2 regions of the Desulfitibacter alkalitolerans DSM 16504 genome follow, and region 2 is predicted to be linked to the other one. Evidence: riboswitches for the same ligand, from Rfam matches in the RefSeq annotation. Region 2 holds a riboswitch; the other holds the start of a gene.
The links. A riboswitch is a leader RNA that binds a small molecule or an ion and turns the genes downstream of it on or off. The one in region 2 is predicted to bind cyclic di-GMP.
Positions count from the first base shown of each region.

Region 1: another riboswitch for cyclic di-GMP. It lies ahead of K364_RS0110115 (transglutaminase-like domain-containing protein); the one in region 2 lies ahead of K364_RS24815 (hypothetical protein).

Region 1 covers NZ_KK211100.1:886,219-890,648, forward strand. The annotation lists gene K364_RS25585 (copper amine oxidase N-terminal domain-containing protein) at 1-1,185, shown strand, start outside; gene K364_RS0110115 (transglutaminase-like domain-containing protein) at 1,325-2,122, opposite strand; cyclic di-GMP riboswitch class I at 2,159-2,251, opposite strand; cyclic di-GMP riboswitch class I at 2,415-2,499, opposite strand; gene K364_RS0110120 (class D sortase) at 2,611-3,219, opposite strand; gene K364_RS0110125 (COG1361 family protein) at 3,286-4,050, opposite strand; gene K364_RS0110130 (hypothetical protein) at 4,095-4,430, opposite strand, start outside.
Region 2 covers NZ_KK211104.1:171,718-176,147, reverse strand. The annotation lists gene K364_RS0118985 (hypothetical protein) at 1-56, shown strand, start outside; gene K364_RS0118980 (TolB-like translocation protein) at 294-1,427, shown strand; cyclic di-GMP riboswitch class I at 1,707-1,790, shown strand; gene K364_RS24815 (hypothetical protein) at 1,974-2,477, shown strand; gene K364_RS24810 (sensor histidine kinase) at 2,470-3,369, shown strand; gene K364_RS24805 (accessory gene regulator ArgB-like protein) at 3,332-3,985, shown strand; gene K364_RS26415 (cyclic lactone autoinducer peptide) at 3,978-4,112, shown strand; gene K364_RS0118950 (LytR/AlgR family response regulator transcription factor) at 4,127-4,430, shown strand, end outside.

The sequences.
Region 1 (4,430 bases), on a different contig from region 2:
TCCAGGTCTTCTAATATAGAAAGTAATGAATTGCAGGTCAAGCATGAAAGCTTAGTACAAAAAATTCAGACCAAGATAAATAGTTTGGAGGATAGAGCCACAAAAGCTGAATATATAGAAAAGCTTAATCAAATAAGGCAGTCAAGACTTGATATAGAACAAAAAATAGTCAGGCTTGAGGTGCTTCTGAGAGAAATAAATAGTTTAATAAACCAAAATAATCTCGAGGAAGAAAACCTAGAAAAATACGAAAGACTTATTACACATATCCAAAAACTAATTAGAGCTTTTGAAGATGAAACTATAAAAAATCGTTTATTAAATCGTCTAAAGGTTATAGAAAATTCAATGGACAGAATTGAAACAAAGATTGTCATGCTGGAAAGTCTATTGAGAACTATTAACAATTTTTCCCCTGATACACCCACAGGGGAAAATATAGAAAAACAGTATCTGAGCCTGGTGGGGAAAATAAGAAGCATGATAGCTAGAATCATGGATGAAGAGGTTAAAGAGCAGTACTACGCAAGTTTAAAGAACATATATAATACCAGAGACACATATCAGTCAAAAATTTTAAGATTGGAAATGTTGGAAAAGGAGCTGCGAAGCTATCTGGCAAATGAAAACATTACAATAGATGACAATTCTCTAGTAAGAATTCAAAGATTAGTAGAAGCAAATGAAAAAGAGATTTTAATGCAGTTACGTGAAAGAATTATGAATAGAATTCAGCATCAGGAATACCTAAGAAATCTCCCTGATGAGGTAAAAAGAGAAATGAGGAACAGGGAATTAAAAGATAGGCTTTATATAAGAGGCAATACCCTTGACTTTGACGTTCCCCCAGTACTTAGAGAAGGTAGAACTCTGGTGCCTGTTAGAGCAATTACTGAAGGACTTGGAGCTGAAGTGAATTGGAACAATGAACTTAAAAAAATCACCATTACCAAGGATGATAAAATAATTGAGCTTTTTCTAGATTCCAGGATTGTGCTTGTTAATGGTGAAGAATATGAGTTAGATATACCTGCCCAGTTAATTAATAACAGAACTACTGTCCCCATAAGGTTTGTAAGTGAAATATTAGGTGAAAGGGTAGATTTCAATGAAGAGACAGGAGACATTGATATTGGGTTAGAAACAGTTGAAGATTTACATGAAATCTTGTATTTTGAGAATTAAGGCAGCCAGTAACTAAGAAAGTTCAAAGCAATTAAACATTTACAAAGTCCAGGATAACTCCTTCTAAATAACAATACCAGCCAAAGGCTGGTATTGTTATTTATCAACGCTGAATGTGCAGAAATTGAAAGGCATTACTTTAAAATTCACTGACCTTTTCATAAGTCTTGCTGTCTTTATACATGGTGTAACTTCGATTATTTTCTGCAAACTGGATATCTACAGAAGTATCCATGGTAACCCACTTGTTATTTATATAAACCTCATTCCATGCATGATAGCCTTGAATTTTTTGCCCGTAGCCCTTTACAAGCTTTGCAGGAATTCCTACACTTCTTAACATGGAAGCAAATAAAGCACTAAAATCATAGCAGATTCCACTTTTACTTTTTAAGGTTTTGTTAATATCTGGAAGATAATCATAGGATAGCTTGTCTATCTTGGCATAGTCATATTTGTAATTGCTAACAATATACTCATATATAGCTTTTACTTTTTCTTCATCACTTTCAATGCCTGCTGTCAATTCCCTGGCCTTGCTAATGGCCTCATCTTCCTTTTCCCATTTAACTATTTGAATAGAATGCAAAAAAGTTTTTAATATATTACTCATGTTTATATTAAGTGTGTCTCTGGAAACAATACGGTACTGGTTGCCTGTCACATTTTCCAGAATGGCTATTGTGTATGCTCCATTTCCTAATTGAACAGGAAACCTTTCAGTTCCCCTGCCAGCTATATTATAGTACAGGCTTGTCCCATCCTTTTGGACCATTACCTTTACTTTCGTACCATTTTGGATGTTGTAGCTTATGGAGAATGCTCCATTGCTTGCTTCTGAAGCATCAATGGAATAGGTATTTGCAGCCGCCATGGCTGCAGGTGCAGATAATAATGCACAAAATACAACAAAAATAATTAATGATATTTTCCTCATTTCCTAACCTCCAGCATTCCAATAATATTGGACTAACCTGGCAGCTCGACCGTCATGGCCCACCCCACATGGGCTTTAGACTCGAAAGCTTTGCGTCCCTATCTTTCGACAGGTTTGCCTTTTTCAAGTGCTGCTTGGAGCATTAGGAGAACAAGCTAATGCTGAATTTCCAAACTAATCTGCACTTGTAATAATAAAATATATACTTTCTTAACAATTAAAAAATCCTTATTCGGATTGTCCAAATAAGGATAAATAGATGTGTTCATAACTGGCTGTTATTTTGTCCTTTACTGGCAACCCGACCATCATAGCACTGCTGCTTTAGACTCGTGGCTTTGCGTCCCTGCCTTTCGACAGGTTTGCCTTTTTCAGTTATAAATTACACCTTTTACAACAAATAAAACACCTTGCTTTGATTATTATTTTATCAAAATTTCATCCCATTAACATGGGACCATGGTCCTGTTTTCTATAGGACCATGGTCCTAGTCATTCTGTTTCGCCTGGACTATGAGCCTGTGGGTTGGATTACGTATAGGTTCGCAGGTGACAATTGAGAGAACTTTTTCTTTCTTATCTGTACGCAGGACATGTATTTCCTCAGGTCTAACAATAACCTTATTGTAAACTGTATAGTTATAATCACCCTTACTGGTAGAGACAACAATCCTGTCATTTATCTTCACCTCATTCAGCCTGTTCAGCAGCCTTCCATGGGAGTGTCCCCTATGACCAGCTACCACTGCATTGCCATACTCACCAAAGGATGTTGTGTCTTCAAGAAAGGATATGCCAATTTTAAGGTTAGTTTCATTTAAGCCGCTGATAATTGGCAATCTAACCTTTATAGAATCTATAATCAAAACCCCCAACACCTCACCCTGTGGTGTAAGTGGAGCTCTCTCTTCCTCTTGTTCCTCCTCTTCTATCAAAAGAAGCTCGTCTAACTGACCAAGGTCTTGAATTGCCTCCTGGTTTTCCAACTCTGACAGCAGTTTTTGCTGCCAGTACCAGGCAAAGACCTGCTCCATTAGTGGATAAAGGGCAACTGTTATTCCAATTAGTATAATGAAAATTGATAGTTTCTTTTTCATAGGTTATACCTCGTGTTTTTATAGTAAAAAGGCTGAGATTTTAAAAGCATCCCAGCCTGATATTTGTTATTTTCTTCTTAATACTATTCCCAGCATTACTATAAAGGCTCCAGCACCAAGAAAGTATATTGGTGATAATTCACCTGTGTCAGGCATTGCTGCCGGACCAGCAGGAATTCCATCTTCATCAACGGTAATTAAAATTTCCGGTTCGGAGGGTTCTTCTTCAGCAGGTCCCAATGGGATTGGATCATCTGGAACATCTAGCGGGTCATCTCCACCACCAGTATCGCCACCACCTCCACCTCCTCCACCTCCACCGGTGGAGCAAGTAGTAGTAAAGGTCCAGTTGGCTTTTACAGTTGCACCCTGATATTCATTTCCTGCACCTCCTGGGAAAACTACACTGAAATCAATTGTTTTTTCAGAGCCTGCAGGCATTGTTCCAATTAGGATGTTTCCCCTACCTGCAGCAGATCTAAAAAGTTCGTTATTGATTATGTTGCTGCCATCTGCAATGTAAAGATTTAAGATATCAGCCAGTTTACCCCCATTAAGGGTTGCTTCACTCAGGATGTTTGTTCTAATGTATAGAGTAAGAGGTACGCTGCCTGTATTTCTTAAAAGAAGACTTGTATTCTTAAGGTCCCCAGGGTTGAGGTTGCCTGTATTAACTTTTTCGTCAGAAGCTTGAATTACAAGCCCACAAACATTGCCTTCTATACTAATACCATTTACATTTGCGCTAACTCCATGAGGAGCTATTAATGTCATGGCAAAGAGTATAAAAAGGGTAAGCATCAATTTTTTAATATTCTCTGATTTATCCATATTTACCTCCTGAACTACTTTTTTATCCTCTTATAGTTTTTGGCTTAATTACACAAATTTTGTGGCCACTCATGGTCCATTGCATTATTTGATGCTTGCACAGCTTCTGCTTCAAAATAAAGCTCTAAATTGCCTTCCCAGTCTTCATCAGTTACACATAGTCTCACCTTAAACTCTATTTCCTGCTGAGGTAAAACTGAACTGCAATAGTAATACCAGCCATTGTTGTCTGGAACTTCAGTCCATCCATTACTGAGAACTTGAATATTATAATCCGGTTCAGCAGCATTGCTGCTGGTGCTTATTTCTTCTTCGCCACATGAACTTACAGCTGCATGAAGTGCTATATAAATCTGACTTCCTGAAGGCAATGGAAGTTC
Region 2 (4,430 bases):
TAGGGGAAGAAATAGGCTACAACAGTAGCGGAGATATCCTCTATATAAGCAATTAAGAATCTAATAAGAAGAGCATCACAACGATGCTCTTCTTATTATAAAAGCAGCTAAAGTACTTAGTGGGTTCTCGCTGTTCGGCTTTTTTAAACCAAATTTGAGCATTAAATTTTTCAGCACAATATTTTAAACATTTAAATTTTCACACAGTTTATTAAAATTTAGTAAAAATGTTGTATTATATAGTTAATCATTATTATTCAATTAGTTAGCCATTTTATAAGGAGAAAAGCTTGATGATTAAAAAAATTTTCTTACTTTTATTAATTGCAAGTGTACTCTTAATTGTTAGTTGTGATACTTCAAAAGTAGGTGATAGTACACCTAGTAACCTGGCAGATTTACCAATAGAAAATAAAGCATCCAACAGTATAATACAAAGCATATCCCACAAAGCTCATAACGGTTTTACAATAAAAGAATTAACAACCCATGACCCAAAGGAGTATTTAATGGGTAATATAAGCTTTGTTAATCTGGTGGATGAAACAGTATTTATCGGATTCACAAGTCTTAATCAACCTGAGGTAACAATATTGGGATATAATCTAGAAACAAACTCACAAAAGGAGATTTATAATGGATTGGGCTCAATTCATTTTCATTCAGGAATAAAAATAATTAATGATGAAGAGTTGGCAATTCAACTCATTAACAGGATATTATTTATAAATAGGTATACCTTAGAAATCATTAGTGAAACGGTACTAGATGAAATTTGGGAGTATGACCTTTCTTATGATGGAACTAAGATTGCTTACGTTCAAGAAGGTGATTTATATATATCAAATTTGGATCTTTCAGATTCAAAATTACTGGTTAATGGTGTAATGTGTACTGACCCTAATAGCGACTTTTATGGATTTTACACAAAGTTTCCATTGCATCCAAGATGGTCTCATAATAACAAGCTCTTACTATATATCAAAGAGGGTTATGAAGGAGCCGATGGAATCGGAATATTAGATTTAGATAGTGCCACGCAGAGATCTATAAAGTTTGAAAACATGCTCTTCAGTCCATCATATGCTGAATGGTTTTTTCATGATAAACAAATTCTATGTTCCCAGATGCGTGGTGAAAGAAATGCCATTTTAGTTGATCTAGCAAATAATGAGCTAGTTTCCATAGAACAAATCAGCTGGTCTGGGGACTATATACCAAGTCCCAAGGAAAACAAGTTTGTCTATATTAAAGACCCTTTACAGTTGTATATGTTTAACATGGATACCAGAGATAATTTTCCCATTACTCAAGCTTTGGAGGCAATTCATAATTTCACATGGAGTCCTGATGGAAAATATATTGTTGTCCATGCAAATGTTGGAATTTTGCTAATCGAAGTCAATAAAATATTAAAACGAGAATAAAATGGCGAAGGGTTCATTTAGAGTCAAAATTAGAAAAGATAAAATATTTCCTAGACTTCCAATATGTATCAAGAGTTATGAGGATTATGTTTTTTAAGTGTCAGTGAAGCCCAAAAAGCGAAAAGTTTTAAACCAAAGGGTAAGGTTCAATTTTAAGAGCACTGTAAAAAGTTGTCGCAGTCTCCTCATAGTATAAGGCATTATTAGGACAAAAAATAAAAATTTAGCAAAAATGGAACTTTTAAAGTTTTGTTACGTCTAATAAAATAATACAATATTGAAAATTAGTGGCAAAGCCATTGAAAGATGGTGACGCAAAGCCATGGGTCTAAAGCTAAAAGCCATGACTGCCAGGTTGCAAAGTCAAAAAGCTGTTCAACAGGATTACCTGGGACAGCTTTTTTGTATTTTTGGACTAACCTAAAATACAAGAAAACGAAGTTTTTGACATTAAAAGCGAAGTTTTAGACATTAAAAACGAGGAATTAGACATGACAAAAAGGAAAGGCTTGAGGTATATCAAAATATCTAAAAGGGGGAGATAAAATGGATAGGATGCCATTAGTTGCAGTATTTTTTATATCTATACCTGAAGAAATCATGCTTACAGCTCTTGGACTGCTGCTATTTGGAATTAAACCACCACTTAAGAAGCTGATCTTTATTGGAGTAATACAAGCAATCATATCATATCTTGTTAGAATGCTGCCAATTGTTTTCGGGGTTCATACCTTGCTGCAGGGCCTATTATTTACAGTAGTTATCTGGTTAATATTAAAAATTCCCTTTAGAGTAGCACTGGCAGCCATGCTGGTAAGCATATCAATCTATACGGTAATAGATGCAACCATTGTACCAATACTTTTAGAAACTACTGGCATTTCCCTGGAAACTATTTTGGCTAGTGCAAAACTTAGAATTCTCTTCTTTTTGCCCCAGGGGGCAGCCATGCTGCTGATAGTACTTCTTGTTTATTATTTTGATTTTAAATTAATAGACTATAATAATACCATTAAATACCATAATTATGAGGAAGGTAAAGATGGATAAAATTCATAGAACACTTTCTATAATTCTCATTATTACAATTCAACTTATCATACTAGCCCTCTTAAATCTTAGCAATTACATTTCAGGACAAGGAGCATTTGCAACAGGTACATTAAGCAGCTTTATGTTTCCCATGAACATTTTGCTGGGAATACTGGCTATAGCCTCAATTGTACTGGTGCGCCGAATAATGGAATCTACAGAAGAAGAGGTAAGAAAACAAGTGCAGCTTGAAAATATTGAAAATCTTGAAAGCTTAATTAATACCATGAGGAGCCAAAGGCATAGCTTCAACCACGAACTGCAAACTGTTTATGGACTTCTAGCAGTAGAAGAATATGCAGAAGCAAAAAAGTATCTAGAGAGGACCATGTCAGAAATAGCTGTAACCAATAACCTTATTAGACTAGATGACCCTGGAGTAAGTGCTCTATTACATGTCAAAAGCAGCCAAATGGAAAGTCTGGGCATCAAATTCGAAATAAGCATAAAATCCAGATTAAAAAATCTTCCTCTAAAAACTCATGAGATTAATCTTATCCTGTCAAACCTTTTGGATAATGCAATGGAAGCCTTATCAATGGGAACTTCACAGGAACCTACCATAATCCTGGACTTGACCATGTGTCAAAACAATTGTGTTTTATCAGTTACTAATAACGGACCTGGCGTTGACACTAGTATAAAGAATAAGCTCTTTTTGCCTGGCTTTACTACAAAAGTTAAAAATAAGGGGATGGGGCTTTATATTGTCAAAGACATTATAGAAAAGCACAATGGCAAAATAGTTGTTAACTCAGATAGCCACTGGACCACCTTTGTAATAAAAATACCTATAGATGGGAGGCACCATCATGAACCTTCGCCTTTTCTCACAAAAGCTGGCCTATAGTCTTGGAAATAAACTTTATTATGACCAAGATAATGTAGATGTATTAAGATATGGTTTTGAAGTTATAATAACAGGTTTATTAAAAATGTTTATTCTTTTTTCACTGGCATTTCTACTGGGTATTCTTCCCCATGTTTTAGTTATTTTTGTCACATCAGGAGTTTATCGCTTGCTATCTGGTGGAGTGCATTGTGCAACTTATGGTCGGTGCCTGCTGTTTGGTCTGGTAATTTTCCTGGGCATGGGAAAGCTTGCCCAAAGCTTGACCTTTACAAGCTTTGTAACCATTATTCCCATACTGGCTTGTATTACTCTTATTAGCTTGTTTATCAGTTTGAAATGGGCTCCTGCTGAGACTAAGAATAAACCCCTTTCTCTTCAAGAAAAATCCAAACTAAAAAAACTCACCTTGATATGGATCTTTATATGGGCAATTCTAATAACCACCTGTCTCTTAATATTTCCGTTGAGCCAGATAAGCTCACTTGTAATGGCCAGTATGCTCGCCCATATAACCCAGGCCCTTAGCCTTACCCCCACAGGATACAGGGTTGTAGGCTTTATAGATAAATTAATGGGCAGTATCTTTAAAGAAAGGAGGGAGGCAAATGTTTAGTAAAATAGGCAAAGTGATTTTAATACAATGTGCTGCTGCGGTAATGCTTGTTGCAGGCTGGGCAGTACAACCAGCCAGTTTAGTAACCTGGTATCAGCCTGAAGTTCCAAAAATGCTTAGGAAGTAGAGTGAGGTTTTCAGATGAGGGTATTAATAGTTGAAGATGATCCTAAAATGAGACTCATCCTAAAAAAGAGTTTAGCAAAACTACCTGGAACAGAAATAGTAGGTGAGGCAGTAAATGGTGTTGAAGCTGTCAAAATGACAGAAACCTTAAACCCACAGGTAATATTTATGGATATAGACCTGCCTGAAAAAGACGGAATTGAAGCTTCACGAGAAATCCAGGACATCAATCCTGATATTTTTCTAATCTATGCTACAGGCCACAGCACCTATATGCAGGAGGCTTTTGAGCTATATGCCTTTGATTACCTTTTAAAGC